4 regions of the Paenibacillus sp. FSL K6-2441 genome follow, and region 1 is predicted to be linked to each of the others. Evidence: riboswitches for the same ligand, from Rfam matches in the RefSeq annotation. Region 1 holds a riboswitch; each other region holds the start of a gene.
What was found. A riboswitch is a leader RNA that binds a small molecule or an ion and turns the genes downstream of it on or off. The one in region 1 is predicted to bind cyclic di-AMP.

Region 1 (7,299 bases):
GGAGAATGTGAACGTCCCCTATATCACGGTATCCCCGCTGCTGGAGACTGGCGAAACGCAGAAGATCGCCGACTTCATCGGCAAGTTGGACCAAGAATCCGGTCACGCCGAACACGCTGGCTCGATTCTGGGCATGTACACGCAGCCTTCGCTCATCTTCCCGCGCCTGACCATCGGCCATCGATTCGAGCTGATCGAGCTGTTAGGGAACGAGCTCGCCAAGCAGGGGTTCGTTGAGCCGGATTACGCGCATCAGGCTTTGCTGCGGGAACGGCTCTCGTCCACGACCATCGGCGGCGGCATCGCAATCCCCATGGCGATCCGAAGCTGATTCGCACCTCGCGGATCGCTGTTGCCACCCTGGAAGAGCCGTTGGAATGGCAGGAAGAGAAGGTGTCCGTCGTATTTATGCTGGCGCTTGCCCCGCAGGAGCAAGAGATGACGAAAAAACTGTTCCAGCGCCTGTCCTTGCTAAGCGAACAGCCTTCAACCGTTGAGCGGCTCGTGCAGGCACGGACTCCCGAGGAGCTGCTCAATTGCTTATAGGGAAAAAAATCAGTTTTTCCGCAACTTCCGGTAATATAAAGTTCTTTTCCGCCGTTCCTTTTGCGATAAGATGAGTCATGTAAACGATTTCGATCTTTGATTACAGGAGGAAACATCCATGAAACTACTGGCGATTACCTCATGTCCCAACGGGATTGCCCATACGTACATGGCGGCGGAAAATCTGCAAAAAGCCGCCGACAAGCTAGGTATTGCCATGAAGGTCGAGACCCAAGGCTCGATCGGAGTGGAAAACGAATTCACGGAGGAAGATATCCGCCAAGCGGACGGCATCATCATCGCGGCCGACAAAACGGTAGACAAACGCCGGTTCGTCGGCAAGAAGCTGCTCGTTGTTGGTGTGCAGGAAGGCATACGGAACCCCGAGGCGCTGATCCAACAGATGATTCGCGGAGAAGTGCCGGTATACCAAGGACAGGATAACAATGAAGGTACGCCGGCCAAACAGACCGGCGCCAAGCAGCAAAACGCCTTTTATCGCCACCTGATGAGCGGTGTCTCGTATATGATTCCGTTTATCGTCGTGGGCGGTCTCTTGATCGCCATCGCTCTCTCGATCGGCGGCGTACCTACGCCGGGCGGCCTGCAAATTCCAGAAGACTCGTTCTGGAAAACCATCGAGAAGCTGGGATCTGCGTCCTTTACGTTTATGGTACCGGTGCTAGCCGGGTTCATCGCGTTTAGTATCGCCGACCGGCCGGGTCTCGCTCCCGGGATCATCGGCGGTTACATCGCCGCCAATGGCAGCTTCTACGGAAGTGAAGCCGGTGCCGGCTTCATCGGCGGGATCATCGCCGGTTTCCTGGCGGGTTACGTTGCACTTTGGATCAAGAAGTGGAAGGTGCCGAAAGCGATCAATCCAATCATGCCAATCATCATCATCCCGGTTCTCTCTTCGCTGATCGTAGGTCTCGCCTTCATTTACCTGCTTGGCGGCCCGATCGCCCAAGTGTTTGAATGGCTGACCAACTGGCTTGCCAGCATGCAAGGAGCCAGCTCGATTCTGCTGGCCTTGATTCTGGGCGCCATGATCTCCTTCGACATGGGCGGTCCGGTTAACAAGGTAGCGTTCATGTTCGGCTCCGCGATGATCGCGGAGGGGAACTATCAAATCATGGGTCCGATCGCCGTTGCGATCTGTATTCCGCCGATCGGTCTGGGCCTGGCAACGTTCTTGTTCAAACGCAAGTTCCATAATGCCGAACGGGAATCCGGCAAAGCCGCCTTTACGATGGGCTTGTTCGGGATCACCGAAGGTGCGATTCCGTTCGCATCGCAAGACCCACTGCGCGTTATTCCCAGCATCATGGTCGGCTCGATGACAGGTTCCGTCATCGCCATGCTGGGCGGCGTCGGCGACCGCGTAGCTCACGGCGGTCCAATCGTTGCCGTACTTGGCGCCGTTGACAATGTCCTCATGTTCTTCGTGGCCGTCATCGCGGGTTCCATCGTTACGGCCTTAATGATCAAATTGCTGAAGAAAGAACAGGTCGAGCCTCAGCTCGCCGAAGCGAGCGCTGCGGACGAGGCGGCTCCAGCCATGGAAACGCCACGTGCGGAGAACGTCCGCCCGGTAAGCGTGCCGGCTGCCGAAGCTCAAAGCACAGTTCGCAAGCTGACGGATATCATCAGTTTGGATCTGATTGAGCCTTCCCTGTCCGCGTCAACACGGGACGGGATCATCGACGAAATGATTGCAAAGCTGAACGCTGAAGGTGTGCTGACCTCCTCTGCTGAGTTCAAGCAGGCGATTCTGAAGCGCGAGCAAGAAAGCTCTACCGGCATCGGCATGAACGTCGCCGTACCGCACGGGAAGTCGGTGGCGGTGCTGAAGCCAAGAGTCGTATTCGGGATCAAGCCGGAAGGCGTGGATTGGAGCAGCGCGGACGGAACGCCCGCTAAGTTGATCTTTATGATCGCTGTCCCTGCCGAAAACAAAGGCAATGAGCATTTAAAAATTCTGCAAATGCTGTCCCGCAAGCTGATGGATGACGCATTCCGCGAACAGCTGCTGCAGGTGAAAACCAAACAGGAAGCTTATCAGCTGCTGGATCAAATTCAATAATTAAACTAAGGTCCCCCGAGCCGTTGCGACGGCTTCGGGGGAATTTGCTTATTTTTGCAAATGATAAGGTACAGTCGCAATGACGATATCTTTCTTGTTAAACAAATAAGCTCTAAGCAACAAGCTCGACTGATTATGCAAAATATTCTGCCACCAGTGCCGAGGAATAAACTGAGGAATCAGGACGGTAATGTGATCGGTCTCCGCCGTTTTCCATTCCACGGTATCAATGAACTTCATCAGCGGCCGGATAATGCTGCGGAAGCTGGAGCGCAGCGTAATGAGCCGAACCCCCGGATTCCATTCCTCCCACTTCTTCTCCATCCGTTCGATGTCCTCATCATCAAATCCGACATACACCGCAACAACGTTATCCGTCAGCGATTTGGCGTAGCTTAACGAGTTCATCACGACACGGGTAACGCCCGCCACCGGCACGACGATCGTGCTGCCCTTTATGCAAGGTTTGTCTTTATCGATGTCAATCCGAAGCTGGTCGGCGATATTGATATAATGTCGATGGATCTGGTAGAAAATAAACATCACGAGCGGCAAGAAGATAAATACGAACCAGACATGTGAAAACTTCGTGATAATGAAGATGAGCGTAATGCCCAGCGTCGTCAGCATGCCAATCGTGTTAATCGTAAGCCGGAACACCCAACCTTGCGGCTTGCGCTTGATCCAGCGCACCATCATCCCCAGTTGGGACAAGGTGAACGGAATAAATACCCCAACGGCATAGAGCGGAATCAGGCTTTCCGTGTCGCCGTGGAATCCAAGAACCAGCAGCGCCGAGGCTACGCCCAGGAAGATAATTCCGTTTGAAAAGCCAAGCCGGTCACCGCGCACCATAAACGCATGCGGCATGTATTTATCTTTGGCGAGCATAAACGCCAGCAGCGGGAAGGCCGAATAAGCCGTATTGGCTGCCAGAAACAGGATTAATGCTGTAATGCCCTGGATCAAGTAGTACAAGATCCCGCGCCCAAAGGTCGATTCAGCGATTTGAGATATTACGGTGGCCTTCGGATCCGGAGCAATTCCGTACCAATAGGCCAGCGCACTAATACCGATAAACATGGTGCAGAGAATGATACCCATCATCACCAGCGTGGTTGCGGCATTCCGCTCCGCCGGCGGCTTGAAGTTCGGAATGGCGTTGGACACCGCCTCAACCCCCGTTAAGGCCGAGCACCCCGAACTGAACGCCTTGAGCAGCAGGAACAAGCTGACGTTGGATACGGCCGTCCCGAACTCCGGTGCGCTGGCATGAATCCCGCCAGTCCAATACTTGTAGAGTCCCGACACAATCAGGACGAAGATGGAGGCCACAAATAGATATACCGGAACCGCCAGCATTGAAGCCGATTCCGTGACCCCACGCAGGTTCATGATGGTCAGTATAGTAATCATCAGGAGGGCGATCAGCACCCGCTGATCATGCAGCATAGGGAATGCGGATGTTATGGCATCTGTACCGGCTGACGAACTTACAGCTACCGTCAGTATATAATCAACAAGCAGCGAGCCGCCGGCCAGCAGTCCGGTTGACCGCCCCAGGTTATCCATCGCTACGATATAGGCCCCGCCCCCAGTCGGATAGGAGAAAATCGTCTGGCGGTACGACAGAATCAGAATCAACAGAAGCCCAAGTACCGCAAACGAGATCGGGATCGAATACCAGAGCGCGGAAAATCCCGCCGCCATCAGGACGATCAAAATCTGCTCCGTACCGTATGCCACGGAGGACAACGCGTCCGACGACAATACGGCCAATGCCTTAAGTTTGCTTAGCTTTTCTCCTTCAATTTCGGTACTTTTCATCGGTCTGCCGATCAGTACCCGCTTCAGTTTGCTTACCATGATGAAATCCTCTTTTCATTCTCAAAATAGCCTTCAATCCTGATCCGCTCGTAGTCCTTTAGGCTTCCCATTCCTGCAGCGAACAACACAAAAAGGCCGCAGGAAAGTTGGACCTTCCCGCAGCCGCTTTAAAAAGTTCAAGCAGATCACTGCGACAATTCCCTCTTTCGGACGCTTACGGAGTTAGCTGACGGATTCGGGCACGAAAGCAGCCCTACGCAGTTTGGCCAAGTTGGCCAAATCAAGCGATTCACCCCGGAAACCCGCCCTTTTGGACGCGTTTCATTGGTTCCCCCGTTTCTTTCTGAAATAAAGAAAGAACTCAGCGATCAGGTATTTTCGCCATATCAAATTGCTACGGATGAATCATACTCCCCGCCTCAAGAAGTGTAAAGATGAGGAAAAGGCGAATGGGTCGGAAAATGGGATCGACCTTGTTCGAGGAAGCGCATACATCATCCTCTTGCATTCATTTTTGAGGGCAGGCTTGAATTATCGAAGCATACATGCAAAAAACACCGTAAGGAGCGACATCCAGTCGCTTCCTACGGTGTTCTGATCTCAAACCGATACAGGTTTAAAACGAGAGTCCTCTCAACTTCTTATCCAGCAGCTCGAACGCCAGCTGCAGCCGATCTTCCGGCACCTCGCTATAGCGATCTCCGATACTGATTTCAAAGGTACTTCCCCCATCTGCCTTCTCCTTGACGAAAGAGGTTAAGCCAACCCCGGTTTCCCGATATACCTCAATCAGCACGGGCTCCAATCGATCCTTGGGAACGTCCGAATGAACATGGAACATGTTGGACACCGGGATCGCCGGGACGGTCTTCATCCGATGACATTGATTAAACAGACTGGAGAGCTCCTGCGCTTGCCGATAATACATCCCCATCTTTCCTATGCGCTGCTCATAGTAGTAATCCGCACTCAGAAAATAAGGATACAAGCTGATGAGATCCCCGCCATGGCGTCTTTTCCACACCTTAGATTCCTTCGTCAGCTCCGGATCCCCTGCCAATATGGCTCCGGCGATTCCGCCGATGCCTTTGTAGAACGAGATATAGACGCTGTCGAACAGGGCGCAAACCTCTGCGGCGGTTTTTTCGTAGTAAGGCAACACTTCGAACAGTCGGGCTCCGTCCAGATGCAGCTTAATGCCCCGCTCCTGGCAGTAGGCGGAAATGGCTTCAAGCTCCGCGAACGGCGGCAGCTGACCGCCGATTTCGCGCTGCGGCAGCTCCAGCAGCAGGCACGAGACATCCTCCGGCAGTTGCCGAACGTCCTCCATCTCAATCAGCCGATCCTTATCCGCCAGGAGAATCGGCTCCAGCCCGTGCAGTTCCTTTAATCCGTCTTCCTCATGAATTTCCAAATGGCATAAAGGATGATAGGCCACACGTTTCGATCCCTTACGGTCGCACCAAATCCGTAAAGCAATTTGCTGCGCCATCGTGCCGCTCGGAAAAAATACAGCCGACTCCTTGCCGAGCACCGCAGCCATTTTCCTTTCGAAGGCTTCCAGCGCTTGTCCTGTACCGTACATGTCGCTGTCTACCCCGCCGCTGATCTCGGCAAAAGCCTGCTTCAGCACCTCTACATTCCGTTTTCCGTGGCCCACCACTTGATAAACCGTCCGGTCAAAGGCCGCCTTCAGTGTCCGCCTATCCAGTACCCCATCATTTCCATACATGCTCCTCGCCGCTCCTCTCCCATGCTGTCTGTCTAGTTTGTATGATCATGCTTATTATAGCGCCATTTGAAGCAGGAATCGATTATCAGTAACGAGTGGATTTGTTACTACTTACTCCACTTTGAAGTTTTCCACTTAGTGAATCATTTCGAGCGAAAACAATGCGCTCTCCTTGATCTCCAGAGCGAACTCGATAGACCAAGAAGAATCCTCTGTGGAAGCCTAATTTTGTCTAGCTACTGAAGAGAACCTAACAGTGAGCAAGGCACGGTTTTTATCTATCTTCATTAGCACTCCAATAGAAGTCGAATCCTCCATTTACAGTATCACTCTCCCTAACTAGAATCGATGACTAACTGAATACTTTTTTACCATTTTTAATCGGGTAGGAGGCTACCCATTAATTAGGCAGCCGACCTCCCACACCACCGTACGTACCGTTCGGTATACGGCGGTTCCATTAGCAATGCGCAGTAACTTGTCGATAATAATCAGAAAAGAAAAGGAATCCGAGGTTCTTCAGCCTATTGTTACCGAGGGACTTCGAGAGGATTGGGCTATTGGAGATTCTCCAATAGCCCTTTCTTGTGTTTGCGTATTCCCACGCCTTCTGTTCATGAATTCCGAGCGATATAAGCCTTTCGAGTTTCGTCCTCACTCGTTTCCATTGCTTCCAGAAGACCATTCGGATACGCCTTCTCATCCATTTATCAGTGGTTTGGAGTAGTTGTTTCATGTCAGCAAGCTTGAAATAATTTACCCATCCCATGATGTAACGCCTAAGCTTCAGCGCCCGGTCGGTGTTGCCCATTCCGTTGCTTCTCGACGTTAGCTCTTTCACTTTAGCTTTCATCTTGGATACGGATTTGGGATGGATTCTGACCCGCGTTTCCCCTTTGCTCTGGTAGAATGAGAAGCCAAGAAATTTAACTTTTGTCGCATCGTCCACGATCGTTTTCTCCCGGTTTACCTTGAGAAACAACTTCTTCTCGATGTAAGGGAGAATTTTCGTCAGGGTACGCTCCGCACTCCTCCTGCTCCGGCAGAATATGAGCATATCGTCTGCGTATCGCACGAATCGATGTCCTCTTGCTTCCAGTTCCTTGTC
Region 2 (7,299 bases), 300 kb from region 1:
CCGCTGCTGTTCGGGCAGCCGTGGATGAAATGGATCTATGAAGGCTTAGCCATCCTGATCGTTGGCTGCCCTTGCGCCCTTGTGCTATCCTCGCCGATCCCGTTGGTCAGCGGGATGACCCGATGTGCGCGGCTCGGCGTGCTCGTCAAGGGCGGCGTGCATCTGGAGCAGCTCGGGAAGTTGGACGCGATCGCGTTCGATAAGACCGGCACCCTGACGAAGGGGCAACCGGAGGTGCAGCGCGAGATCGCGTATGTGCCGCAGCGGTTTTACTCGGTAGCCGCCGCTCTGGAGCGCGGCTCCCTGCACCCGCTGGCCGCTGCGGTGGTGCGCTACGTTGCCGCCCGCGCCGGCGGCAACAGTGACGATCGCGGCGACGTGGCCTGCCGCTGCGAAACATCGAGCAGCGGGCAATGCAGCAACGCTCACGGAGCTCGCGCCGATGGCTCCCAGCGCCGCAACGGCTGGGCGCAGCCCGCCGGGCTCGTGACCTTGCCCGGCGTTGGCGTGAGCGCCGAGGTCGATGGCGTTCGCTGCTTCGTCGGCAGCGAAGCGCTGCTCGCGCAGCTCTCCCTCGGCGGCGAGGAGCGGGCGCGCGTTACCGAAGACCTCGCGCGCCTGAAGGCGGAGGGCCTCACCGTGGTGCTCGCCGCGGAATCCACGCGCGTGTTGGGCCTGTTCGGCCTCGCTGATGAACTCCGTCCGGAAGCCCCGGACGTCGTCCGCGCCTTGCACCGCGCCGGAGTCGCCCGCACCGTCATGCTGACGGGCGACCACGCCGCGGCAGCCCAAGCGATCGCTGACCGCAGCGGTGTCAGCGAATGGCATGCCGGCCTGCTGCCGGAGCAGAAGGTCGCGCACATCCAGGCGCTGGCCGGCCGCGGGACGGTGGCGATGGTCGGCGACGGGATCAACGACGCTCCGGCCTTGGCCGCAGCCGACCTCGGGATCGCCATGGGCCAAGGCACGGACAGCGCCGTAGAGACCGCCGACATCGTGCTGATGCAGGATCATCTTGGCCATCTCCCCCGCGCCATCCGCATCGCCCGGCGGGCCGGCCGGATCGTCGCCTGGAATATCGGCCTCTCCCTTGCGCTTAAGCTGATGGCCCTGCTGCTGACGATCCCCGGCTGGCTCACGCTGTGGGTGGCCGTCATGTCCGATATGGGGGCGACCATCCTCGTGACGCTGTTTGGACTGACGATTTTACTGGGCAAGGACCCGCAAACAGCGGATTCGCCGAAGGTTCAGGTCATCCCCTATCGCTAGCATCCATTTGCAAATCAAAGCGCCCCTCCGGGATCCAACCGGATAGGGGCGCTTCTCTTTTGCCTCGTCTATTCAGTTTACGCGTCCAATGCCGCCTTCAGCTCTTCCGGCGAGCGGTCCCACCATTCCGCGTTGGTCTCGATCAGCAGCTGCTTCAACCCGGCCTTCTGCTCTTTGCTCAACCCGTCCAAAATCACTCTGCGTTTTAACGCATAATCCATTTTGTTGACATGGTCAGCAAGAATTTTCCAGCCTCGGCGCGCTTCAGTATCAATCAACATCTCGCAAGCCGTCATTCCACCGTAGAACTGGCCTTCCGGCCCGCGGTCTACCGCAACCCAAACGATCCAGACCTGGCGGCCATTCGGAACGTCCTCACGGTTGGTCGAAAATTTGATGCCTTTCTCCACCTTGCTTTTGGCGTGCATGGCTCCGATGTCAATGTACACCTCATCGCCGTCGATGATGACCGGGGACATGCTGTTCAAATCGATGGAACCCGCGCCAAAGCCTTTATGTTTGCTCTTCTCATCATTACTGATAATGTTGAGGGCAAAAATCTTTTTACCCGATTTCGGTGTCTGATCCATAATTCCCTCCATATTCCTGCGTGCCTGCCGCCTCCGTTCCCATTAAACAAAAGCGGCTTATATAGTTATCCTTACATTTCAATCCAAGTTCAAAAAATGGCTTTTTAACTACCTCTCAATTTTAACTAATAATCTTCCAAATGCAAACATATACATGCTGTAGATGCTTGTCAACGGGAGGTATCCATTGTATGACCCGACGTACTATTGTCTACGGCATTTCCATCCTTGCCTTGTGCCTCACCCTCGGAGCCGCCTGGGTGACCCTGCGGGGAGGGGGGGATTCGCTGGCTTCGTTCGTACCGGCCAAGGCGGGGCCTAAAGCGGTCCAAAAAACCGGACAAACCCCTGCACCGCCGCAAACTGAAACCATTCAGCAACCGACCGCCGAAGTGCTCAGCAATCGGGTCGCCGAATACCACATCGACGTCACGCTGAACGAGCAGGAAGGTACGTTAACCGGCTCGGAGACGCTGACCTGGACCCATCCCGGCAAGAAAACGATCAACGAGGTGTACTTGCACTTATATCCTAACGCGTTTGCTTCCGAGGATACGACTTTTATGAAGGAATCGGGCGGAAAACTGCGGAACGACGTCATGCCCAAAGACGGCTGGGGATCCATGGAGATCACCGAGCTGAAAACGACCGACGGCATCTCCTTGCTGCATCGGATTCAGTACGTTCAGCCTGACGACGGCAATACGAAGGATAAAACTTTAGCCAAGGTGCGGCTGCCCGTGCCGGTCCAGGGCGGCGAAAGCCTGACGCTGCGGATGAAATTTACCGTCAAGCTGCCTAAGATTTTTGCCCGCATGGGCGTGGCCGACGATTTCGTCATGGCAGGGCAATGGTTTCCTAAGATTAGCGTGTACGAGCCGGTGGGTACCCGGGGGCGGACGTCCGAAGGCTGGAACCTCCATCAGTATCACGGAAACTCGGAATTTTACTCCGACTTTGGGATTTATAGCGTAAGGATCAACGTGCCCGAAACGTACACCATGGCAGCCACCGGTTTTCAGACCAAAAAGGCGGTCTTGAAGGACGGACGGAAAACCTTGCAATTCTACGCCGACGACGTCCACGATTTCGCTTGGGCGGCTTCGCCGAACTTCATCTATGTAGAAGAGCCGTTCTCCTCTGCCGAAGTTCCCGGCGTGCGGATCAAGCTGTATCTCGATCCTGCACATAAGGATCTGAAGGAACGTTACTTCTATGCCGCCAAGGTAGCTCTGGCGAACTACAGTAAGTGGTATGGACGATACCCGTATTCCACGCTGTCCGTTGTGGTTCCACCGGCGAACGCAAACGGTGCGGGAGGTATGGAATATCCAACCTTGGTCACCGCGTTTGGAGCCGTCAGCGATTCCCCCGGATACGACGATCTGGAGCGCACGGTCATCCATGAAATCGCCCATCAGTTCTTCTACGGGATGATCGCCAACAATGAATTCGAGGAAGCTTGGCTGGATGAAGCTTTTGCCTCTTATGCAGAGGATAAGCTCATGGAGCAGGAGTTCGGAATCACCCCGAATTTGCCGATCCAGTCCGCCATGATTACCTCGCCGGCTTCCTTGACCCAGAACGCCTGGAAATACGGCTCCGGGGACGGTTATGCCAAGAATGCGTACTACCGAGGCAAGTTAATCCTGCTTGACATCGAGCGGCAGGTCGGCAGCAAGACGATGAAGCGGATTCTGAGCACGTACAGCCAGAAGTACCGGTTTAAGCACCCAACGACCGCCGACTTCCAACGGGTGGTTGAGCAAGTGACCAGCCGCAGCTGGAAAGAGTATTTTCAGCAATACGTCTATGACGGGAAAATGGCGGATTTTGCAGTGGAAAAAATTCAGATCACTCCGATCAGCCAAGAAGGCGGCCGGATTTACGAGTCGAACGTAGTCTTTACCCGCAAAGGGGCAACCCACCCGAAGGTTCCGCTGCTGTTTACCTTCACCGATGGTCACACCGTACGCAAGCAATGGAACGGGGAAGATACTCGCCTCGAGATCAAGATGCAATATAAAGCACCGCTGGCATGGGTTCAGATCGATCCGGATTACACCTTAACGGTGGAGAACCTTCACATCAACAACTATCTGAAAGCGGAAGTCCCTGAAACCACGCTGTCCCGCTCCAATATGAGCGTCACCAAGCTGCTTGAAGCGATCCTTGGGGGACTTCTGTGGTAAACCTAGGTCCATACTTCTATAAGGAGGGAAAGAAATGAGTTTCGTTCGTTTGGGGTGGACTGCCCTGAAAAGCCAATTTCCCTCGGTCATCATCTTGTTTCTGTACCAGCTGCTGTGGGGATTGTTCTTGTACCGGTTGGTCGATACCGCGGTAATGGCGCTGCTGCAACGATATCCTGACCCGCCGCCCACTGCGCTGTCGAAACTACTGTTCTTGCTTGAGGGACAAATGAATTTATGGAGCAATCCCGAGGTTCGGCTGTATTGCTGGCTGCTGGCAGGGATGGTCGTCCTGCGCATGATCTTGACTCCGTTGATCCAAGCCGGAATCTTCTACGGCTTCACACCGGCCGATCACCGCAGCCCGGGGTTCCCCCTGTTCCGAGGGATGAAGGAATTTGGCAAACCGGTGATTCTGTTTTACGCGATGGAGCTCGTGCTTACCTTGCTGCCCGCCTTCTGGATTGTACCGAGGCTGCTGTCGCTCTGGCCGGGACTCACCGGGATGGAAATCCCGATGGCAACCTGGCTCACCGGGCTTGGTCTGATTCTTGGCTGGTTCATCTACGGCTGGTTCATCCGGCAGTGCCTGTTATTTGTCCAGTTCGGCTACCTGTTTAAGGCCGGGGTTTGGAATTCCCTGCTGGTTTGCTTCCGAACCCTCTTGCAGGGCATCTCCATCTCGTTGATTCTCGGGGCTTTTGGCCTGATCCTCTTCCTTCTGTTCGGAACCGCATCTTGGGTTTGGACGGGGATGCTGGCCCTGATCCTGCAGCAGGCTTATCCCCTCTTCCGCTGCACGTTTAAGGTCTGGAAGATCGCCTCTCAATTTCATCTTTGGCAGTCAAAGGCACAAAAAAGTTAAAATTTTTTAACTCCTCAAAAACCCCGTAACAACAAGGCCTTCGCCGTTTGGCGAAGGCCTTCAGTCCTATTTCCCCTCTTAATCTTGTGAATTAGGCATTGCCAAAAGATACCTGACTTTGTTACAATAACAGCAACGCAATTTCAGTAACAGTTTTGTAATTATTTTTGTCATCTTTGGCAGGAGATTGGTGCCGGATGTCAAATAAGAAATGTCAGGTGTGAAAAACAAAGCCGAATTCCCTTCACCAGGGAAACGGGGGAACCACTTTGGGTGAATTGATCTCGCTTTAGAGGGATCATAGGGAACCTTCAACCGAATCCTTAAGCTAACCTCGTAGGCATTGGAAGGAGCATAACTTCTTGAAGAAGCGTTTGACGGTAGCAGCAGTAAGTTTTGCCATGCTTTTCACCATTGGAACTGGCAGCGTTTTCGCCGATTCCAAACTGGACAGCGTCATCGGCGGCGCGCTCGGAAGCAGCTATGTTGCGGGCGGAACCACAACCGACGGGTTCGACTGTTCTGGATTTACGATGTACGTCTTCTCGAAGATCGGCATCAAGCTGCCTCACCAATCCGCATCCCAATACAAAATGGGAACTGCGGTTGACAAGAGCGAATTGATCGAGGGCGATTTGGTCTTCTTTAATACTTCCGGTAAAGGCGTTTCTCATGTCGGCATCTACGTCGGCGACGGCAAATTTGCTCATGCCTCCTCCTCCAAAGGTGTAGTCATCAGCAAATTAAGCGAGAAGTATTACGTCGAGCGTTACGTTGGAGCGAAACGGATCATGAGCAACGACAAGTATGAAGATGTGACCGGTGAAATTGCTGAACACGATGATGTTCAATAAGAACTCGCTACGAAGCCCGTGGGGATGTTGATAACAACGTCTCTGCGGGTTTTTTCCTTGTCTTCCCTTCTCCCTAGCCCCAGTCCCTTAGGAACCATTACCCACGAATCGCCTCGCGAAAACAGGCCAATAGAAGCGTTTTTTTTCGACAAACTTGTCAACTCTGGACGCCTTTGGTAAAATGAACAACGTAAATGGTAACAACTTTGTAATTATTGTTGTAACTGTTTCTGTGCAAGATCTTGGGTGCAATCTACAATGAAACTGCCGAATTCCCACGCACCCGGGAAGCGGGGGACCCACCATAGGGTGAATTGATTTTCGCTATAAAGGTAACAGCTCCCAAACTAATAACTACCATTTCAATCAAGGTTACTTACCTCTATAGCAAATCATAGGGAACCTTCAACCGAATCCATAAGCTAACCTCGTAGGCCTTGGAAGGAGTAAGACATCTTGAGAAAGACTTTGACAGCAGCGGTAACGAGTTTAGCCCTCCTATTTACCTTGGGGGCAGGTAGCGCCTTTGCCGACTCCGCAAAAGCCGAGACAACGACGCTATCCAGTATCGTCGATTCCGTGTACGGGACGCCTTATAAATTCGGAGGCACCACGACAGCGGGATTTGATTGCTCCGGATTTACCCGGTACGTCTTCAGCAAGATGGGCATCAAGCTGGCGCGTGTGTCCGCCGCCCAGTATAAGCAAGGCACACCGGTACCCAAGAGCGAGCTTCAAGCTGGGGATCTCGTCTTCTTCAAGACGACGGGGACGGGCAAAGTATCCCATGTCGGTGTTTACATCGGCAACGGTGAATTCGCTCACGCGTCCTCATCCAAGGGCATCCGGATCGACAAGTTAAGCAATAGTTATTACCAGAACCGCTACGTTGGCGCGAAGCGAGTTCTCAGTAAATACGGTTATTCCGTCTACGCTGCGGAATCGTAATCCATTGATCTATCGGTTTCATCCTGTTCATCATCACTTACTCGCCGCAGGCCGGGTTCCTGTTAGAACCGCCTTGCGGTCTTTTTTTATCTGCACCCTTATCTATATAACGAAACAGCCCGGAAAAAGGTTGCCACAAAGCTAAAAATCCCGCGCAAATCTCACAATTTCCCGAAGGGGGGGCAAAAACCTTTACAAGCTGCGTAATTCCGGCTATTGTGAGGATAATGGAACAATTACGACGGACTTTCCTTTAACAAAGGAGGGGCAATATGGACCAATCGATGTCTCCGTTTCGTATCGTGCCGATGGAAGAAGCCCATGGCGCGGAAATTTGCACCTGGCGTTACGATTCTCCTTACGACATCTACAGCTGGCTGCCTTGGGAGCAAATGAAAGCGCTCGACGTGGAGTTTGGGAACCCGGCGATCCGCGCCGAACAGTATGTCTCCGTGTTGAATGCAAAGGGCGAGCTTGCCGGCTTCGCACAGTACTTCCCGATGGAAGGAGTCACCCGGCTTGGCATCGGCATGAAGCCCGAGCTATGCGGCCATGGGCTGGGCAAGCAGTTTGTGAGGACC
Region 3 (7,299 bases), 950 kb from region 1:
AAGAGCGTGATCGTGACGGCGCTGTGCCGTATTTTTGCGCAGGATGGGCTTAGACCAGCTCCGTTTAAGTCGCAAAATATGGCTTTGAACTCGTATGTTACAGCGGACGGCCAAGAGATTGGACGGGCCCAAGGCATTCAGGCGGAGGCTTGCGGCATTGCCGCCACCACCGACATGAATCCGGTACTGATCAAGCCAACTGGGGACATGCATTCGCAGATCGTTGTTCATGGGCGTCCTTACCGCCACTTAAGCGCATCTGATTATCGTGAGGAATTTTTGCCTAAAGCCAAGCCGCTGGTGATGGAAGCGCTCAGCCGGCTCCGCGACAAGCATGGCATTGTGGTGATCGAGGGGGCTGGGAGCCCGGCCGAAATCAACCTGAAGCAACGGGATATCGTCAACATGAACTTGGCTGAATGGGCGGATGCTCCCGTGATCTTGGTGGGGGATATTGACCGCGGCGGCGTTTTTGCTTTTCTCGTTGGTACCCTGGAGCTGCTTGAGCCACACGAACGCGCCCGCGTAAAAGGGTTCATTATCAACAAGTTCCGCGGCGATTTGTCTCTATTGCAGCCCGGGCTGGATTGGCTGGAGCAGCGGACCGGAATTCCCGTACTAGGAGTGCTCCCCTTTCTGCCTGATCTGGATATCGAAGCAGAGGATTCCGTTGTCCTGGATACCTATCCTGCCCATCCAGAGCAAGCGCCAAGTAAGGAACTGGACATCGCAGTCATCCGTTACCCGCATATTTCCAACTTCACCGATTTTGATCCGTTGGCCGCCGAACCGGACGTGTCGCTACGTTATGTAAGCAAGCTGTCGGAGCTTGGGCATCCCGATGCGGTGATTTTACCGGGGACCAAGGATACGATCAGCGATCTGGAATTTTTGCGTAGGCAAGGGCTGGCGGAGGCTATTTGCAGCCTGATTGAAGAGGAGACGCGCACCCAGCTGGTCGGAATCTGCGGCGGATATCAAATGCTGGGAGAACAACTGCATGACCCCGAAGGCGTGGAGTCCAATGAACCGAGGTCTGCGTTAGGATTGGGCCTGCTCCCCTTGGCAACAACCTTCCTCCCAGGCAAAAAAACGGTACGGGTGCACGGCTATACGTGCGAGGACCAGCCGATATCGCTGCACTCTAAGAACCGCCGGCTGCCGATCTCAGGCTATGAGATTCATGCCGGCTCGACCCAGCAGCTGCGGGACACTCGTCCCTTATTTATGCTTCGGGTCAATGAGGAGCCAGTACAAGGGTCAGGGACAGCCCCGGAGTTAGAACAGGCTGAGACGCAAACACATCCGGAAGGCGCAGCCCGCGCCGATGGCAGGGTGTTTGGGACGTATCTGCACGGAGTGTTTCATAATGATGCCTGGCGACGTGCTTGGCTGGACGGACTGCGTACGAGCAAAGGGCTCGAACCTTTGAGCGTCACCTTTGTTTCTTCCTCGCGGAAGGAGGAAGCCTTCGATCGGTTAGCGGAGCAGGTTCGCAGGCATTTGCGCATGGATCTCATTTACGACATCGCCGGGATCCAAGGTAAGCTTTGACAAATCGGGTGATGTTAGGGTAGGATAAAAGTACGCTTAATTTTCGATGGGTAAAGTCGAAAAGCGGGGGAACCAATCTTTTGGGGCGAATCGTTGTAGGATTAACGTAGGGAACCATCTTTCCCGAGCCCGTCAGCTAACCTCGTTTGCAGTGGATGGGTCATTTTAATATTATTTCAGTCATCAATTAATGACCCTGTTCTTTGAAGCGGGGTCTTTTTGCGTTCTGCAAGACCTTTGACCCGAGCATTCGGCGGAGTACTCGCATTCACTGCAAGTTTCGAGCTTCTTCTTTACGCATCGCACTATTAAAGGAGGAGAGGATTTATGGCTAGTCCGAAGTACATCACCGATATTGCCAAGGTGAGCCAGTTGTCCGAGCAGGAGCGGCAGGAGTTGAAACCGATTACGGACAAATTCGTTTTTCGGGTGAATGACTACTATTTGAATTTGATCGACTGGAATGATCCAGAGGACCCGATCCGCAAGTTGGTGATCCCCAATACGGGAGAGCTGAAGGAATACGGGCGTTGGGACGCTTCCGACGAAGCGGCGAACTATGTGGTGCCTGGCTGCCAGCATAAATACCGCACGACCGCGCTGCTGATCGTGTCCGAGGTTTGCGGCTCCTATTGCCGGTATTGCTTCCGTAAACGGTTGTTTCGCAACGATGTGAAGGAAGCGATGGCGGATGTCACGCCTGGCATCGAGTATATCGCCCAGCATCCGGAGATCAACAACGTCCTGTTAACCGGCGGTGACAGCTTGATTTTGGCTACAAAGAAACTGCGTTCGATTCTCGAACGGCTAAGAGCCATTGAGCATGTAAAAATCATCCGACTCGGCTCCAAAATTCCTGTTTTTAATCCTATGCGTATTTATGAAGATCCGGAATTGCTGGATCTGATTAGGGAGTTCTCCACTGTAGACCAACGGATTTATGTCATGGCGCATATCAATCATCCGCGCGAAATTACCCCTGAAGCCCAAAGAGGGTTCCAGGCGTTACACGACGCTGGGGCTATCGTGGTTAATCAAACGCCGATTCTCAAAGGCATCAATGATGATGCGGCCGTGCTTGGCGAATTGCTGGACCGCTTATCGTGGGCCGGCGTCACTCCGTACTATTTCTTTATCAATCGTCCCGTTGCCGGAAATGCTGATTTCGTGATCCCGCTGAAACGAGCATATCAACTGGTGGAGGAAGCGAAAGCCCGTACATCGGGGCTTGGCAAACGCGTGCGGTTTTCAATGAGCCATTCTTCGGGAAAAATCGAAATCCTGGCCATTGAAAACGGGCAGGCTTATCTCAAATATCATCAGTCCCGGGACGGTGAATACGGCAAATTTATGATTTTGCCTTGCCCGGATGATGCTACCTGGTTCGACGATCTGCCAGGCAGTGAAGCGTACTGGAAGAAGCCGGAATCGAAGCTGGATACGCAGTCGGATCAGCCAACGGAAGACGCTGCAAGCGCAGTGTCCATTACGGGATAAAACAAAACGTACCCTTCCGCTTCCCCGATCAGGGGAGCGTGAAGGGTACGTTTTGTTTTTAGAGTCAGATCCGGAATTTTGCGATCGACTCCTGCAGCGCCAACGCCTGCTCATGCAGCGAACGAACCGTACGCGCGTGATTTTCCATTTCGCTCAGTTGTTGCTGCGAATAGCTGCTGATTTGCTCCATGTTAGCGAGCGACTTGGCGGTAATATTGGCGGATTCCTCCACCGATGCGGTCACTTCCTCGGTACCGGCGGATACCTCTTGGGTGGATGCTGAGACCGATTGAATCGTCAAGTTCACGTTCTGAATCAGCTTAGTTAATTGTTCAAACGCCTGACCAGCTTGCTTCACCCGTTCTGTTCCGGAGACGATTTCCTCGCTGGCCCGTTGCATAGCGTTGACGGAGTTTTCCGATTCTTCTCGAATACTGAGCAGGTTCTCACCGATTTCCTCCATCGCCTGGCGGGACTGCTCAGCCAGCTTACGGACTTCTTCGGCGACGACAGCAAACCCTTTGCCGTGCTCGCCGGCTCGTGCCGCTTCGATCGCCGCATTCAGTGCCAGAATATTAATTTGCTTCGTAATTTCCGTAATGGTTACGACAACGTTTGAAATTGACTCCGAGCGATCATTCAGCGTGCGGATATGCCCCAGCGTCCGATTAGCCGCATCTTCTACATGCTGCATCTGCGTAACCGCCGTTTGTGCCAAAGTATTCCCGGCACCGGCTTCATCCGCAGCTTGTCCAATCTGTTCGGTGACTTCGGCAGACGAAGCGGCAATGTGCTGTACACCTTGCGAAATTTCTTCCATCGCACGGGCGTTTTCGGCCGCTGCGGACGCAATCGTCATGCTGCCGGCTTCGATTTCCTTCGTCGCTACATTGGAACGGGCGATCAGATCCTCAAACGTCGTAACCGAACGGGACAAGTTCTCTGAGCCGTCGACGACCGCCCGGGACGTTTGCATCACGGCAGCGAACATGTCTTTGAGCTGATGAGTCATCGTTTGGAAGCTCCCGGCTAATTGGGCGATTTCGTCATTTCCTTTCACTTCGATGGTATGGCGGAAGTCCCCGCCAGCCATTTGTTCCGTGACCGTCACGAGCTTTCGGATCGGCTTCGTGATTCGCGTACTAACAAAGTAAGCTGCCGCCATGCCCGCCACAATGACAAGCAAGGTGATGCCGATACAGATGTATAAAATTTGGTCTTTCTTCTTATCGATGAAGGTAGCGTCAAGGCCCACGGCGAGCATCGCTTTGCTGCCGGGAATCGCGATGAAAGCTGTTTTGTGCGAGCCGAATTTGTCGGTATACAACTCACTGATTTGTACCCCGCCATTGGCCGCAGCGGTCATGGCCGGCTGAAGCTCCAGCTTGTCGCCGGGGGTCATCTCCGAGTTCTCATTCGTCGCCAGAACTGTAGCGCCGTCATCTTGAATATGTAGTAAATAAGCAGTGCTCAAGTTGTAGTCCTTAGTGCTCTTCGTCAAATACGATTCCACCGCAAAACGGGAGTTATCTTTACCGCTGAGCAATTGCAGGGATTGGGTCGTATCTAACCGTTTGAAGATGTCTTGAGTACTAGTTTGCAGCACTTTATCGAACTGTGGCAGCACATTTTGCTCAATGATCCCCATAGAGATGTTATAAAAGCTGACGCTAAATAAAAGTGAAGATACGACAATAATCACCGCATAGGTACTCATCAATCTGCGGCTGATGGAGCGATTAATGACCTTGAACACGAAAATCCTCTCCGTTCCCCTTAAAAAATGTGAAGTATACGCCTGGCTGTCTCTCTTTTCTTTTTAACCAGCGGTTCATAAATATCATTTTATAGGAAAAAAGGTCCTTTGAAAACGAAAAATTCCTACATTTTTTGGTTTTCGTAAAAAGTTTCAAAAAAAACGTCTAAATCTATCGGAAAAAGCTAAAAAGAGAGCCCTGCGAATCATTTTTTGGAGATCGCCAGGGCTCTTCGAGTATAAATATCACATTACATGTTAGATATAAGTTAATTGTTTCGGATAAGATGTGAGCACTTCAACGCCGGTTGCTGTGACTAGCACATCATCTTCGATACGAACTCCTCCGATGCCTGGCACATAAATGCCAGGTTCAACCGTAAAGACGTGGCCTTCTGCGAGGAGAAATTCGTTCTCCCCATGAACCGAAGGGAACTCGTGCACGTCGATCCCCAGCCCATGGCCAAGGCGATGGATAAAATAAGGTCCATAGCCGGCAGCTTCGATTACTTCGCGGGCGGCGCGGTCAATGGAGGCGAAGGTGACGCCCGGCCGGATGGCGGCAATCGCAGCTTCATTGGCTGCCAGCACCGTTTCATAAATCCGGACGAGTTCCTTGGTCAGCTCGCCAACCGCGAAGGTACGCGTGATGTCGGATGCGTAGCCATTCGCATAAACGCCGATGTCAAACATCAGCAGATCGCCGCGCCGGATTTGCCGGTCGCCGGGGACGCCATGCGGCAGGGCAGTTTTCTCGCCGGACAGCACCATGGAATCGAAGGAAGGCCCGTCTGCGCCGAGCTTGCGGATTTGGTACTCGACTTCCGCAACAAGCTCGTTTTCGCTTACGCCTTCCGTTGCTTTTTTCAGCGATTCGCTAAGCACCTGTTCGATCAGATGTACGGCGTGCTTGATCTTGCTGACTTCTTCTGGGCTTTTCCGCACCCGCATGTCCCGAAGCCAAGATCCAACATCTACAGATTCGGAGAACGAGAGCTTCTCCTGCATTCGCTCGAAGTTGGCCACGGAGACCTGCTCCTTCTCAAAGCCCAGCGTACCCAGCGAGCCCGCGAGGCGTTGCTTCAAGAGGGCGTAAGGGTCGTCCGTATCGCTATGGGTGATGATCTCCGTTAAGTCCGCGGCTTTGCGGGCTGCCTCTTCATCCAGCGCAGGGACGACCAGAAAAGGCTCGCTTCCCGCCTGAAGGACGGCGCCGAGGAAGCGTTCATGCGGATTGCTCAGAAAGCCGGTAAGGTAATACACATGCTTCGGATCAGTGATCAGCAGCGTGTTGACGCCGGATTCACGCATTTTGCGTTCTAATGCAGTCCATTTATCATTCATTTTGCAAAAAACTTCCTTTCGTTCAGTCTCTTGTTCCATTATAGGCCAATGCGGGGAGGAACGATAGTTAGGATCGTTGCGCCGGGCGGGCCAGGGCGGGACGGATTGCTTTTTTAGGTAAAAGGTTTACTTTTTAAATATTTTCAATAAAATAGGAAGAAGTTAGATTATTCAAATTTGAATATGAAACAAAGGAGAGAAGATGTTGGCTACTGCAACGAAAAATTCTACCCGGCTCATCTTGTTCGGATTAATGCTGGGGATTCTGATGTCAGCGATGGACAACACGATCGTGACGACGGCCATGGGGACGATTGTTGCCGATCTCGGCGGGATGGAGCAGTTCGTTTGGGTGACTTCGGCCTATATGGTGACGGTGATGGCGGGGACGCCGATTTTCGGCAAGCTGTCGGATATGTATGGCCGGAAACGCTTCTTCTTATTTGGCATCGCGATGTTCCTGCTTGGCTCCGTGTTGTGCGGGCTCGCCGGAAGCATCGTGCAGCTGAGTATTTTCCGCGCGATCCAGGGGATCGGCGGGGGAGCGCTGATGCCGATTGCGTTTACGATCATTTACGATATCTTCCCAGTGGAGCAGCGGGGGAAAATGACCGGACTCATGGGTGCCGTGTTTGGCACGTCGAGTATTTTTGGCCCATTGTTGGGCGCGTTTATCACCGACTCGCTAAGTTGGCATTGGGTTTTCTACATTAATGTGCCGATCGGTATCGTGTCGTTGGTGTTGATTATCTTCTACTATAAGGAGTCGCTGACGCACGCGAAGCAGCAGATCGACTGGGGCGGGGCATTTACTTTGGTTGGCGCTGTGGTGTGCCTAATGTTTGCCTTGGAGCTGGGCGGCGAGAAATACGCATGGAATTCCAGCGTGATTTTGGGCTTGTTTGCGGGATTTGCCGTGTTGTTTGCCGCGTTCCTGCTGCTCGAAACGAAAGCGCAAGAGCCAATCATATCGTTTGATATGTTTAAAAATCGGCTTTACGCGACAAGCTGTTTGTTGGCTTTATTTTACGGGAGTGTATTTATCGTTGCTACGGTATATATCCCGATCTTCGTGCAGGGCGTCTACGGCGGATCGGCGACCAACTCCGGCATTATTCTGATGCCGATGATGATCGGTTCGGTGGTCG
Region 4 (7,299 bases), 400 kb from region 1:
AGCCTTGAACCGGGACGCGCAGCTTCTGATACAGGCTTAAGCTCTTTTGCAAATAGCGTTCGTCGCCATCGAGATGCAGGACCTTACCCGGGACCTCAAAATAGGCCGGCTCGCCTTGCCCATACAGTTCCCGTCCAATTACCATTCGATTGCGTTCTGCCAATTCCTTGCGGTCTTGCGTTAACCGCTTCAGCGATTCCGTCGCCTTAATGCGGGCCCGCTGCGTCGTCTCTCCTGGGGAAGCCGGGTCTACCCTAACCAAATCAGTTAAGGGCGCATCCGCCAGCAGCCGGAATTCCGTTCCTTTAATAATCGCTTCACTCCGCACAATCTGTTCGATTCGGAACGTAACATCTCCACCGTATGATTTGCGGACGACCAAGTCTCCCAAATTCGCCAAATCCATCACCTCTATCCCATCGTATGGGCGACAAGAGGGAATGGTTACTCGCGGAGTTCCTTCACCCCGGCATTCAGCAGCGTATCACTCAGCTTGGCGAACTCGTCCAGGCTTAATGTCTCCGCCCGCCGGGAGGGCTGGATCCCGGCTTCCTCCAGCAGTTGCTCCAGTCTCTCCCGCCCTTCCTTCGGGAAGAAGCGGCTTTTCAGATTGTTGGAAATCGTCTTTCGTCTCTGGGCAAAAGAAGCCTGCACCACCTCGAAGAAAAACGCCTCATCCTGAACCGCCACAGCTGGCGTCTCCCGCACGGTTAAGCGAATCACTGCGGACTCTACATTCGGCTGTGGAATAAACACGCTGTGCGGCACCGTGCAGATCATCTCCGGGGTGCTGTAGTACTGCACGGCGATGCTAAGGCTGCCGTAGTCCTTGCCGCCGGGAGTGGCAGCCATGCGCTCGGCCACTTCCTTCTGGATCATGACGACGATATGTTTCAGCGGCAGTTTCTCTTCCAGAAGCTTCATCATGATGGGAGTCGTCACGTAATACGGCAGATTGGCGACGACACTGACGCCGCTCACCCCGCTGAATTCCGCAGCAAATAAAGCCTTTAGGTCCAGCTTCAACACATCGCCATGGATCACATGGACGTGCGGGTAGGGCTCCAGCACCTCCTGCAGAATCGGAAGCAGCCGCTGGTCAATCTCCACCGCTGCCACCTTGCCTGCCTCCTGCGCCAGCTTCTCCGTTAAGGCGCCGATGCCCGGCCCGATTTCCAGTGCGCCCTGGGTCTTGTCCAATTCGGCGGCGGCAACAATTTTACCGAGGATGTTCTGGTCGATCAGAAAGTTTTGCCCCAGACTTTTTTTGAACGAAAAACCGTGCCGCTGAATGATCTCCTTCGTCCGGCGCGGTGTGGATACGTCTTCCCTTATGCTCATGGTTCTTAAACTCCTTTGCTTTCCAACTCGGCTAACGCAGCTGCAAACTCCTCGCGGCTGATGCGGAACACGGTTAACCGTTTGTAGAGCTGCTTTCCGTTACAATATCCGATACCCAACAGCTCGCCCAGCGCTTTTCGCCGCGCCGCAGCTTGCGGGTGTACGATTAACCCTGCGTTAATCAAGTCTTCCCAGGTGATTGCGGCCTCTACTCCCGGCGCTTCGCTGCGCACCCGGGACAACGCGGTGCGGATCGCCTCCGGCGAGGCATTCTCCACCCCGATGTCGCCTTTCTTCGTAGCTTCGACCTCAGGCAGGAAAGCGTGCTTGCAGCCCGGCACCCGCGCTGCCACGATTTTACGAATCCGCTCCCCGGCATGGTCGGGGTCCGTAAAAATAATCACGCCCCGGCGTTCCTGCGCCAAAGCGATTTTCTTTAGCACGGCTTCGCCTATCGCCGAACCCCCCGTCTCAATCGTATCCGCCTCTACGGCTCGTTTAATGGCCACGGTGTCATCTCGGCCCTCCACCACGATGACCTCTTTGATCATGGATCTGTCTTCCTTCCTGTTCTTGCTTGTCTCCACCAGAATAACAAAAAGAAGAGGATCATATCATCCTCTTCTAATCCACTGTCCTTCTAATCCACTGTCTTATTCATCATCCTAATACTATCTCATTCCCTCCGCATTGTAAAACGAAAGAGAACGAGATCTTAGTTCAATTCCGGCTTCGTCGGACCGATTACGTATACGGTGCGGCCCTTCTTGCGGCCGAATTTCTTAGCATCCTTCAGACTATCAAAATAGACGTCCATCTTATTTCCATCGATGGCTCCACCCGTATCCTCTGCCTTACGGAAGCCGACTCCTTCGATGTATACCCACCAACCAAGCGGAACGACGTCTTTATCAACGGCAATCGTTCTGCCTTCCGTCACGCGGGTACCCGAAGCCGTACGGGTGCCTATCCCGTCTTCTTCCGCCGAATACGCGGTTAACGTAACATTTTTCAGGATCTTTTTATATTTGAATGAGACGCCACCTTTGGTCGTCGTCCCGCTGATGTTCACCGTATTTCCCTTACGGCTTATGCTGGCCGACAGGACCTCGGTAGGTTTCTTCGTGCCGACTGCGATCACCTTCGGCTGAGGGTCCTTGGAGACCTCTTTGCCGAGCCAACGCTTCGCCACGAATTTTCCGTCTTCGTAGGTTTTCTCAATGTTGTGAATGACCAGACCTTCGGTACCTTCTTGAATGACCTTCGTGGTACCTTTTAGCAGCTTGTCGTCCGACGTTTTGACCACGCTAAAGGGCACAGTCTCCTTGCTCTGCACCGTTTGCTTGCTGACCCGAACGACCTTGACATTCAGGTTCTCGGTAACTTTACTGTCCAATGCCGGGGTCACCTTGTCGTCTTCATCCAAAGTGATGCCGAGCTCGGACAATACGCCCTCTACTTTGCTTTGCGTCGTGAAGTGGACTTTCGTATTGCCGTCCGCGGTCACATTGACCGGCTTCGCGCGTACTATGACAATGCGGTCACCGTTCTTCAGCGAGCTTTCCAGCGGGAGGGATACTGAATCCTTCGCACTGAGCTTAATCGATTGTTCCTCCAGCAGATGAGCTACACTGGATTGGGTTGTCTCCACAGACTGGACATTCCCGTCCACAATCAGGGATACTTCCTTCTGTGCCTGGCTATACAGCCAGATTAGGATGATGATGATTCCCGCGATGGCCAGAACGCCGACGAACGCTATCTGACGTAAATTCTCATGCTTCCATCGCATTGCGTAAGACATGCTGGATGAGCGTGATTCATGGGTCTCCTCTTTGCGGAAAATGCCCATTTCTTCCGTCCTCCTTCATAGTCCCGCCGTCTAGGTCGATGCATGATAACGATTGACGCGACTACAGTTACTTTTTACAAAACGCCTAAGGTAGTCAAAAAGTCATCTTTTGATCACGAAGCAGGTCAAGAAGTGAATTCGGCATCGAATCTTGAATTCAGCCGGGCCTTCCGTTGCTCACGTACCCCCATGTACGCTGCGCTACTCAGTCCCAAGCTTCATCCAACCTTCTCGGTGCTGAAAAACCTGACTTTTTGAACACTGATCTTAAATTTAATCCTAAGCGTTTTGCATCCTTGACCAGTCTCTCCTGCTTGTCGTCACCTCCTGTTTTCCAACAGTATGACGACCCTATTACTTTTATTCAAAACAAAAGAAGCCGGGAGAAAGAGTTAGAGGAACTCCTTCGTGGCTTCTTGAATGTCTTGGGTGTAATAGCTGCACGAGTGACCTCTCTTATTCGCTTACGAGGTTAGCTGTCGGGTTCGGGCGAAAGAGAGCCGCCCTTTCTCAGTACATTCGCTCATGGCGCAATGACCTTGAATTCACCCCATAGACCCTGGAAAGAAATCGAATACGAACGCATACAGGCTATCGCCAACTGCAATCCGTATTGGTTCCCCCGTTCTCCGTCATAGGAGATTCAGCGAGACTGGTTCATGGAACCAAGCATCGTACGGTTCAAAACGAACCGAATCGATACTGAAAAGATTCTATCCTGTTTCGATGCAGGTTGTAAAGGACGAATCAACCACGTTTTTTTAAAAAAATGGTTAAAAAAATGTAATGACCTTGTTTTTGAGGGTTAAAAAGCATTAATCTTTCCGAAATCCTCTTTATTTCATCCGTTTTGCTCTCAAATACTCGGGATTCCAAATCGTTCCAATGCGTTTCGGGTGGTAATTTCCGCGATTTCCTCAAAAGTGACCCCTTTGAGCTCGGCTGCCATTTCTGCAACCAAGCGGACATGAGCGGACTCATTCCGTTTACCACGATATGGATGCGGCGTTAAATAAGGGGAATCCGTTTCGATCAGCAATCGATCCATCGGCGTCTTGGCCAACACTTCTTTTGGCTGTTTTGCATTTTTAAACGTAATCGGCCCGCCAAACGACAAATGAAATCCCAAATCTAGACACATTTTGGCAATTTCCCAACTGCCGGAGAAAGAGTGCATCACGCCTCCAACTTCATTGGCTTTCTCTTCCCGAAGGATGCGTACCACGTCTTCGTGAGCGTCCCGATTATGAATGGAAATCGGCATGCCCAAGCTGCGAGCCAGTCCAATTTGCTCACGAAAAACCTTATGTTGAACGTCCTTAGGTGACGTATCCCAATAATAATCCAGCCCAATTTCTCCGATGGCGACGACCTTCTCATGCTTGCACAATTCTGCAATCCAGTCCAAATCGCCCTCTTGCATTGTAATCGCGTCTTGCGGATGCCAGCCGACAGCGGCATAAATGAAGTCATAGGTCTCTGCCAACTTCATGGTCGAAGGGATCGTCTCGCGGTTAAATCCGATGTTAATCATCCGCGTAACCCCTTGTTCCACGGCGCGCGCGATCACTTCCTCGCGGTCCTCGTCAAATTGGGGAGCATCCAAATGCGTATGCGTATCAAATAACATAAACCTTGTCATCCTCCTAATTCCGTTGCTCGAAAATGCGGGCTACCGGGCGGGGCAGCCGATCTATCACAGCACACAATTTATTATCCGGATAGTACAAATGCGTCTTCCCTCGGTGCAAGCCGCTGATCGACCGCACGATATCCGATACTTCTGAAATTTCCCGGAGCCGTTCCTGCCGGTCCAACAGCAAAATTTGCTTCTGTCGAACCCCATCGTCCGGACGGAACACATCATACGGCAGATCGGTCGGAAAATCAATTTCCATGTCGTATTCAGGTTGTAGGCCCACTTGTCTAAAAGCGTTCCGAATCTCCTCCAGCATTTCCAGTTCCGGCGTGTCCAATTCTACATATTTATACAATTTGCGATTTAAAAACCGGGAACATAAATCGCTTAATCGCTCATCCTTTTCCCGCGTCCACTGCATGAAAGCCGTTTGCATCAACGCTTCGTCCAGCTGCAAATAATCGGCAACGCCGATATCCCCTTGAAATAAAAATGGCAGCGGATGCGGCAAGAAGTTAAAGGAATGCCCGCTCCGGTATAATTCCTTCGCCCGTCGCAAAATTTGCCGGAGAATGATCTCCGAGCTCCGCGTCACCGGGTGGAAATAGACCTGCCAATACATCTGATACCGCGACATCAAATAGTCTTCCACCGCATGCATCCCCGATTCTTTGACAACAACCCGCCCTTGAAAAGGTCGAAGCATCCGCAGAATTCGGTCCATGTCAATCGTCCCGTAGTTTACGCCGGTAAAATAAGCATCTCGCAGCAAATAATCCATCCGATCCGCATCCAGCGGGCTAGAGACCAAGTTCACCACAATCGGATTTTCGTAATCCTTCCGGATCACCGCAGCCACCTTGTCCGGAAAATCCGGAGAAATCTCGCGCAGGACGTTCCCCACCTCGGTTTCCCCCAAGAGGATTTTGCAGGTCCAATCCTCATGATGCATTTGAAAAGCTTCTTCTATAGAATGGGAAAACGGACCATGCCCCAGGTCATGCAGTAGCGCCGCACACAAAGCTACCAATTTCTCACTGCGGGGCCAATCGGTGTAGCCGCTTCGTTCAAACTGCGAAATAATCCGCCGCGTAATCTCGTAAACGCCAAGCGAATGGGAAAAACGGCTATGCTCGGCGCCATGAAAGGTCAAATACGATGTTCCAAGCTGACGAATCCGGCGAAGCCGCTGGAATTCCGGCGTATTAATGAGCGACCAGATCACTTCGTCCTGTACATGAATATAATTATGTACGGGGTCTTTGAACACTTTTTCTTCGCTAAGCCGACGATGCATGAACCAACACTCCTTTTTCATAAAATTTGGCGGGTCACCGTGTGGAGACGACAAGATATGTCGAATTGTGTCGTAAAATGACCGGATGACGATTTCCAAAATGTCGAATTATAGATCATTGTGAACTTGCTAGATTCCGTAAAGGTTCTCGGAGTTGTGTATCCGAATTTTTTAGAAATAATGTTGAACTATACCATAAATAGGTTGACTAATCTGGCAATGGTTGGTATTATAAAAATCAGAAAAGATAGAATGATGTCGAATAATGACAATTCCAAATTATAGCGAGAGGGGCAATCATCCTATGATGAAATCCACAGGTATTGTAAGAAAAGTAGACGAATTAGGCCGTGTTGTCATTCCAATTGAATTGCGCCGCACTCTGGGGATCGGAGAAAAAGATGCGCTCGAAATTTATGTAGACGGTGAACGGATTATGCTCAAGAAATATGAGCCTGCTTGCATCTTCTGCGGTAATGCGGAGAACGTAACTTACTTTAAAGGCAAAATTGTTTGCCATGAATGCATTACGGAGCTTCCGACCCCTGTGACAAATTAAGAAATATAGTATATAATAGATTTACTGAAACTGTTAATTCTAACCTTTTTCATATCTCCTTGGCGCCTTCCTAGGCTTGAACCCGGCTTAGCGAAGGCCCCTTTTTTGGCCGAATTGGATAATATTTCATGATTTCGGAGAGAAGTGGGGCTACAATAATTGATTGTAGATATCCCGCTTTGCAACCCCCCGGTCGGCCGCAGTTTTTTTCATGGCTTCCTTCCGCGACAGCCCTTCTTCCGTTTCGTAATGCCGGACATGCTCCTCCACAGTTAGCGCTTGCCACCAGGCATCCCGCTTCTCCTTCACTTGGTCGGGATGTGCCCCTTCCACAACGAGGCAATATTCACCCAGCGGCGGATGCTCCTGCAGCCAAGCCAGGCAATCGTGAATCGTCCCCCGAGCCATTTCCTCATAACGCTTGGTTAATTCTCTCGCCAATACGATTCGCCGATCTCCCCAAACCTCGAGAAGGGACTCCAGCGTTTTGATCAATCGATGCGGCGATTCGTACAGCAACATCGTTCCCTCTTGATCCTCCAACGACTTCAACAACCGTTCCCGCTCTTTATGATCTCTTGGCAAAAATCCAAGGAACGTAAATCGATCCG

Region 2: linked by a shared signal. The riboswitch ahead of NSQ80_RS00580 (C40 family peptidase) and the one ahead of NSQ80_RS01855 (APC family permease) in region 1 are both predicted to bind cyclic di-AMP.
Region 3: linked by a shared signal. The riboswitch ahead of NSQ80_RS05910 (KamA family radical SAM protein) and the one ahead of NSQ80_RS01855 (APC family permease) in region 1 are both predicted to bind cyclic di-AMP.
Region 4: linked by a shared signal. The riboswitch ahead of NSQ80_RS00145 (3D domain-containing protein) and the one ahead of NSQ80_RS01855 (APC family permease) in region 1 are both predicted to bind cyclic di-AMP.

Annotation. Positions count from the first base shown of each region.
Region 1 is NZ_CP150174.1:425,279-432,577, reverse strand. Features, by position in the region: gene NSQ80_RS01870 (PRD domain-containing protein) at 1-331, shown strand, start outside; gene NSQ80_RS01865 (PTS sugar transporter subunit IIA) at 328-546, shown strand; gene NSQ80_RS01860 (fructose-specific PTS transporter subunit EIIC) at 665-2,632, shown strand; gene NSQ80_RS01855 (APC family permease) at 2,681-4,498, opposite strand; cyclic di-AMP (ydaO/yuaA leader) riboswitch at 4,656-4,836, opposite strand; gene NSQ80_RS01850 (beta-eliminating lyase-related protein) at 5,076-6,191, opposite strand; gene ltrA (group II intron reverse transcriptase/maturase) at 6,652-7,299, opposite strand, start outside.
Region 2 is NZ_CP150174.1:128,965-136,263, reverse strand. Features, by position in the region: gene NSQ80_RS00600 (heavy metal translocating P-type ATPase) at 1-1,269, shown strand, start outside; gene NSQ80_RS00595 (YwhD family protein) at 1,347-1,859, opposite strand; gene NSQ80_RS00590 (M1 family metallopeptidase) at 2,051-4,051, shown strand; gene NSQ80_RS00585 (hypothetical protein) at 4,086-4,916, shown strand; cyclic di-AMP (ydaO/yuaA leader) riboswitch at 5,138-5,274, shown strand; gene NSQ80_RS00580 (C40 family peptidase) at 5,279-5,770, shown strand; cyclic di-AMP (ydaO/yuaA leader) riboswitch at 6,026-6,222, shown strand; gene NSQ80_RS00575 (C40 family peptidase) at 6,227-6,718, shown strand; gene NSQ80_RS00570 (GNAT family N-acetyltransferase) at 6,991-7,299, shown strand, end outside.
Region 3 is NZ_CP150174.1:1,376,104-1,383,402, forward strand. Features, by position in the region: gene NSQ80_RS05905 (cobyric acid synthase) at 1-1,554, shown strand, start outside; cyclic di-AMP (ydaO/yuaA leader) riboswitch at 1,578-1,720, shown strand; gene NSQ80_RS05910 (KamA family radical SAM protein) at 1,882-3,051, shown strand; gene NSQ80_RS05915 (HAMP domain-containing methyl-accepting chemotaxis protein) at 3,116-4,807, opposite strand; gene NSQ80_RS05920 (Xaa-Pro peptidase family protein) at 5,066-6,151, opposite strand; gene NSQ80_RS05925 (MDR family MFS transporter) at 6,354-7,299, shown strand, end outside.
Region 4 is NZ_CP150174.1:28,425-35,723, reverse strand. Features, by position in the region: gene yabG (sporulation peptidase YabG) at 1-406, opposite strand, end outside; gene rsmA (16S rRNA (adenine(1518)-N(6)/adenine(1519)-N(6))-dimethyltransferase RsmA) at 445-1,341, opposite strand; gene rnmV (ribonuclease M5) at 1,347-1,892, opposite strand; gene NSQ80_RS00145 (3D domain-containing protein) at 2,057-3,193, opposite strand; cyclic di-AMP (ydaO/yuaA leader) riboswitch at 3,640-3,852, opposite strand; gene NSQ80_RS00140 (TatD family hydrolase) at 4,050-4,823, opposite strand; gene NSQ80_RS00135 (HD domain-containing protein) at 4,840-6,129, opposite strand; gene NSQ80_RS00130 (AbrB/MazE/SpoVT family DNA-binding domain-containing protein) at 6,434-6,688, shown strand; gene rsmI (16S rRNA (cytidine(1402)-2'-O)-methyltransferase) at 6,839-7,299, opposite strand, start outside.